DNA from 2 places in the Paenibacillus sp. FSL H8-0175 genome. Region 1 is predicted to be linked to the other one. Evidence: predicted binding sites of a transcription regulator. Region 1 holds the regulator's gene; the other holds the start of a gene.
What was found. The regulator Rex, encoded in region 1, represses fermentation and respiration genes when NADH is low (regulators of the CRP and FNR family bind a similar motif). The targets are predictions, from matches to a motif close to TTGTGAAATATTTCACAA.
Positions count from the first base shown of each region.

Region 2: a site for Rex is predicted at 1,972-1,989, ahead of MHH46_RS11580 (DUF1641 domain-containing protein). Genes of this name have one in related genera too.

Region 1 is NZ_CP150299.1:4,737,256-4,740,456, reverse strand. Features, by position in the region: gene dinG (ATP-dependent DNA helicase DinG) at 1-843, shown strand, start outside; gene MHH46_RS21095 (redox-sensing transcriptional repressor Rex) at 974-1,627, shown strand; gene MHH46_RS21090 (amidohydrolase) at 1,614-2,915, shown strand; gene MHH46_RS21085 (DUF5590 domain-containing protein) at 3,175-3,201, shown strand, end outside.
Region 2 is NZ_CP150299.1:2,695,379-2,698,579, reverse strand. Features, by position in the region: gene MHH46_RS11590 (SGNH/GDSL hydrolase family protein) at 1-12, opposite strand, end outside; gene MHH46_RS11585 (NAD(P)/FAD-dependent oxidoreductase) at 177-1,355, opposite strand; gene MHH46_RS11580 (DUF1641 domain-containing protein) at 1,396-1,839, opposite strand; gene MHH46_RS11575 (DUF2785 domain-containing protein) at 2,040-2,882, opposite strand; gene MHH46_RS11570 (nitroreductase family protein) at 3,104-3,201, shown strand, end outside.

The DNA.
Region 1 (3,201 bases):
GTTAGCATCCAGCTTAAAGAGTTGTTCTTCGATAAGAAAAAAAGCATCGTGCTTACCTCGGCGACGCTATCTGTAGATAAATCTTTTCAATTTATGATTGATAATCTCGGACTTAACGAAGCTGCAGAAGAGGGACGTCTAATGACCTCACTCCTTCCATCTCCCTTTAAATATCGCGAGCAGGCACTGCTAGTTATACCGCGTGATTTTCCTAGTGTGAAGGGCAGTGTGGGCGATGCTCGATTTGTCGATACACTCGTACAGTCATTATCGGAAGCTGCTAAAACAACACGTGGGCGGATGCTGGTTCTGTTTACTTCTTATAAAATGCTGCGTCAGGTATATGATCCGCTTAAAGAGGCTTTAGCCTCACAAGAGATTACGGTGCTTGGTCAAGGCGTGGAAGGTGGCAGCCGGAGCAAGCTGATCCGCCGCTTTCAGGACAGTGCAGCATCCGTATTGCTGGGGACGAGCAGCTTCTGGGAAGGTGTAGATATTCCAGGTGAAGCACTGACTTGCCTGGCCATCGTGAGACTTCCATTTCAACCGCCGAATCACCCGTTGGCGGAAGCGAAGTCGGAGTTATTACAGGCCCAGAAGAAGAATCCGTTCATGAAATTATCTGTTCCTCAAGCGGTTATTCGTTTTAAGCAGGGATTCGGAAGACTGGTTCGCACGGCGCAGGATCGCGGAATAGTTATTGTTTATGATACAAGGGTTATTGAATCTCATTACGGGAAGTATTTCCTTTATTCATTGCCTGGTCCCAAAATGGAGCATATGCTTACTGATCAAATGGTCCCACGCATAGCGGAATGGCTAGAGGATGGCGGCGCTTCTTAAAACGCTCGTCTTCAGTTTAGCTCCTCCTTATCCTTAAGGGCGGTGTGTTACAGTACCGTCCTTAATAAGGAGAGGTAGACGTTTGAATATGGATTTTCACAAGAACATTACTATTTTTAGGAGGAAAAATATGAAATCGGATAAAATATCAGAAGCCGTTGTTCGCAGACTGCCTGTGTACTTGCGTTTTTTGAATGATCTCCAGAATCGCGAAATATTAACAGTTTCCTCTCAGGAACTTGGGCAAAAGCTTGATCTTAATCCCGCACAGATTCGTAAGGATTTAGCATATTTTGGTGACTTCGGCAGAAAAGGTATCGGCTATGATGTAACGTATCTTATTGAGAAAATCCGTCATATCCTGAAGCTGGATCAACAGCTTAATGTAGCTTTAGTTGGAGCAGGTAATCTCGGACATGCCTTGTCTAATTACAATGCATATCTCAAAGATACTATGAAAATCACGGCTATATTTGATTCGTACGCTCCTAAGGTTGGACGTAAGATCAACTCACTTACTGTGCAACCGATGGATGAACTAGGCAGCACAATTCGTGAGCAAGGTATTCGCATTGCCATTATTACCGTACCTGATTCAGAAGCTCAAAATGTAGCAGATATCCTCATTTCTTCTGGGATTGAAGCGATTTTGAACTTTGCCCCTGTGATTCTGAAGACACCACCGAATATCCGGGTGCATGCAGCTGATTTTACAACTGATCTGCAAAGTCTTGCTTATTACTTGCGGGATGGAAAGGAAGAAAGTGAACATGAACAACAATAAAACGATAATTAAGGGCGGGTATTTTCTGACTCCGGGAACGGATGAGCCGGTTCTGAGTGGATATATGACTATTGAAGATGATTTAATCACTTACATAGGAAAAGAAGAGCCTCAGATGGAAGCTGGAGTGCAAGTGGTTGATGGCAGCCGTCTGCTGTTCATGCCTGGACTTGTAAACACACACGGTCATGCGGCGATGTCTTTGCTGCGTGGATATGGAGATGATTTAGCGCTACAAGTGTGGCTTCAGGAGAAGATGTGGCCAATGGAGGAAAAGTTCACCGGTGATGATGTATACTGGGGAACCTCCTTATCTGTATTGGAAATGCTGAAGGGTGGAACTACGACCTTCCTCGATATGTATGATCATATGGACCGAGTAGCCGAGGTAGCTGAGTTATCAGGTATCCGTTCCGTATTGATGCGTGGTGTGATCGGGTTATGTCCAGAGGATGTACAGAATCACAAGCTTGCGGAAGCGATTTCTTTTGCCCGTAACTGGCATGGAAAGGCTGACGGTAGAATTACTACTATGATCTCGCCACACGCCCCTTATACTTGCCCTCCTGACTTCCTGGTTAAGTTCGTGCAGGCAGCGCATGATCTGGATTTACCAATGCATACGCATATGTCCGAAACGAAACGTGAAGTGGAACAAAATGTGGCGGATTACGGGTTGCGTCCTGTAGCTCACTTAGAGAAGCTTGGAATGTTCACACGTCCCTCGATAGTTGCACATGGTGTTCATTTAAATGATGAAGAGATTGAGATCTTGGCTCGCCATAATGTGGGTGTATCTCATAATCCGGGCAGTAATTTGAAGCTGGCTAGCGGAGTGGCTCGGGTTACTGATCTTCTAAAAGCTGGTGTGAAGGTGTCTCTTGGCACGGATGGCGCGGCAAGCAACAATAACTTGGATATGTTTGAAGAGATGCGGCTTGCAGCTCTCATTCATAAGGGTGTCAGCGGTGATCCAACGGCTGTCCCTGCTCCAGAAGCTCTGCGTATGGCTACAGAATATGGCGCGCAGTCCATCTTTTTAAATAATGTAGGCAGACTTGCTGGAGGGATGAAAGCAGATTTCATTGCTATTGATATCGATCAGCCGCATTTGCTGCCACACACAGATCTGTTGTCTCATGCAGTTTACTCTGCTAGCGCTAAGGATGTTGAGCATGTGTGGGTGAATGGTAAACAGGTCATCAAGCATGGACAATGCTTAACCCTGGATGAGGAAGCTATCCGGCGTAAAGCGCAAGAAGCCTTCGAAGGTTTATTGAAGCGTTAAGTCTGGAGAATAACGAATAAATAATAGGCTGTGACTTTTTGCTTTTAGCAAAAGTTGCGGCCTTTTGTGTATTTTTAAGGCTGGGAAAGCTAGAAAATTATGAAATTTTGGATAAACGCGCGGGTGTGTTATATAATCAAAAAAGATATATTACTAGAAAGGGAGCTGTACCTTGAAGAAAAGGAAAAAATGGATCCTCCTGGGGTCAGTTCTGATTCTGCTCCTGGGGTTTGGACTTATCCAGTTCTATGCCTATATTATGAAAGATCAATGGAACGAGCGTGAT
Region 2 (3,201 bases), 2.0 Mb from region 1:
TTGGAATATCATAAATGAAATCCTCCTCTAACTACCTCTGTTAATATAACCCAATCTATTATATCAAATACAATGAATACAGCCTACTGTGAAACATCAATAATGCAAACATTTCACTAAAAAAACAATAACAAAAACCCCGCTCAGATTTGAGCAGGGTTTAGGGTTAAACTATATTAGTAAGCTAGGCTGAACAATCCTTTAATGTGGGACAAGTAACGGATATTACTTGCTTCCTTCATTAGAGTTGCAGGCAAGCCTTTTAACGGAGTAGAACTTGCACCAACGATGGCAACACCGTCTTTACGGCCTAAGCTAGCAAGTGTACCAGAGTTGATTGGGCTAAAGCTTTCAAACGATTTATTTTTCAAGAAGGCATACAGATTGTATCCGATCAATTCACCCATTTGCCAAGCAATTTGCGCAGTTGGAGGGTAAGGACGTCCATCTTCTGCAAAGACCACCGCGCTGTCACCAGCAACGAATACATCTTTGTGGGAAGTGGATTGCAAGAATTCATTCACCGTTGCACGACCTCGGTTAACTTCAAGACCCGATTCGCCGATGAGTGGATTTCCTTGTACGCCACCAGTCCATACAAATGTGTTAGCAATAATTTTTTGACCGTCTTTCAAGTCAATCGCATTGCCTTCTACATTCGTAACAGGAAGACCTGTCAGGAATTGAACACCACGTTTCTCCAAGCTTGCTACAGCACGTTCGATTAATGCATCTGGCAATACTGGAAGGATTTTAGGACCTGCTTCAACGAGCATTAGCTTAATTTCTTTAGGATCAACGCCATATTTTTTAGTAAGTGTAGGCAATACATCCGCGATTTCACCAACAAGCTCAACACCTGTTAAGCCGCCGCCACCGATCAGGATGTTTGCATCTGCTTCATTTTTCGATTTCGCATATTCACGAATACGATCTTCAATATGTTGATGAATTTTGTTAGCATCTGCAGCTGATTTCAATACCATACTGTATTGTTCAAGCCCTGGAATGCCAAAATAAGCTGTAGTGCTGCCAAGACCTACAACAAGCGCATCATAAGTAAGTGTCACACCATCAGAAAGAACAATTTGTTTGTTCTCCACAGAAAATGAATTAACCTTCGCGATTTTCAGGTCAATATCTTTCCCTGCGAAAAGCTTAGTTAGAGGCATAGCTACAGCACCCTCTGCAACATTACCTGCTGCAAGACGATGCAATTCTGTAATGATTTGGTGTGTAGGATACTGATTAACTACAGTAATTTTAGCTTCATCTTTTTTGAGATATTTGCGTACGGTTAAGGCGCTTAGTAGACCACCATAACCTGCTCCTAGAATGACAATATGTTTAGACATGATGTTTCCTCCGTCCCTTACGTATAAGATATGAAAATGATTATTTCTGCTTACTGCGTTCTCCAGCAACTTGAAGGTATGCATTTACGAAACGGAAAAGCTTTTGCGCTTGTGGATCTTTCAACAACTTCATAAGACCAAAAAGACCAATAACTTCGTTACTTTCATTCGCACGATCTTTTGCTTCGATCACTGTAGCTGCCATATTCTTCGCGGAATGCACTACAGGTTCAGCAAGTTCTTTAATTGCACTTACCGTATCACTTTTCAAGACATCATCCGCTGCGACAGTTTGCACAAAGTCATAGGACTTTGTAAGCACGCCAACAAGCTCAGTTAATTTTGGCAGCTGTTCCACCAAGACTGTTAATGATTCCTGAACTTCTGGTTTCAAGAGCTGTTCTAGAACATCCATTTGTTCCTTGCTAACAGCTACTTTTGGTGATTCTTGTTCAGGTTGTGTTTGAGTGATTGATTCTGACATATCCAAATCTCCTCTGCAATAAGCTTTGCTGCTTAATAGTAATGAAAAACATAAGAACTTTTAACGCCATATTTCTATTATAGCACTTATCAAGTTATAAATGTCACAAAGTTTTTGAATTTCCATAAAAATTTGTGATTTTTATTACATTATAATAAATTATTTAAATTACTAGTGTTAATTAAAACCGTTTGAGTGAATTAATGTACAAATTCATTCAAATTCTTCTCAGTTTTCAATAAAACATCCACAATGTCCATATTCTTCTCTGTTAGAAGTAACCTGAAATAAAGAGAACGCAGGAAGTTCTTTGTATTTATTCGATTAACGTACTGGCTGTGGCTTCTAGGCCAACTGCCACATTGCGCCAAGTTGAGAATCCAATCGGTTATAGACTGCTGTGGAAGTAAATGATGATCGATGATTGTAACTATAATAGTAGCAATCCTTTCATCTTCTTCGTCCCTGAATATGTATTGATCGTTATAAAGCATCTTTTGAATAACTGCCAGAACCTCTTCCCGCACCGCGGCATCACTCTCCGAGCATAAAACCAGCTCATCCAAGGCGTCGGCGCCATGGGCTGCTGCGTGTGCCCAGCCTTCTTTTTCCATATAACCTCTTAAGTCCCGTTCTTCCTCATAATAACGAATCAAACCCTGCTTCACCTTTATAAATTCAGAGCTATCCAATATAGCCATTTCCCTATGCCTCTGGAGAATAAGAGCAACAACCAATACAGAAAATGTTCTTGTATACACCGTCAGATCTTCTTTATTCCCAATGTGATAAAAAAGATGCTGCTCGTCAAGAAGTATCCACAGCAGTTCACGAAGCTCCGCATCATTAAACCAATGTTTCTCATTAATCCATTTGTAGAATGTGGAATAAATCAATTCATCACGCAGTACAGGCTCGGGATCTCCTATATGCTCAAGCATCAACTTCACATAATCCTTTATGTCCTCTCCACTTCTAAGCTCGTAGTCATTCTCTTCGATTCTTTGCAAATCTATCATCAATTGTTCTCTACTATTAATCAATTTATCCACCCTTTCATCCACTGTGTTTCTACATATCCTAATATCCTAATTTATGTCCTATTTTTTGACAACAGGGTGTTCAAGATTAACTTCAATAAATTTTATCATTGACGAATTTTTTAAGCTGTGTTATTTTGAGTTAGTAACATTTAGTTAGTTCATTTACAAATATCAGGTGTTGATATTTTACAACCGAATACATACACAACGGAGGAATACTTATGAGCGCTTTTACAGACTTGATTCAGTCACGCAGATCCGCTATGAATTTTGTGGAAGGGGTTATCATCCCTCAGAATGAATTAGAGGAAATGTTCTC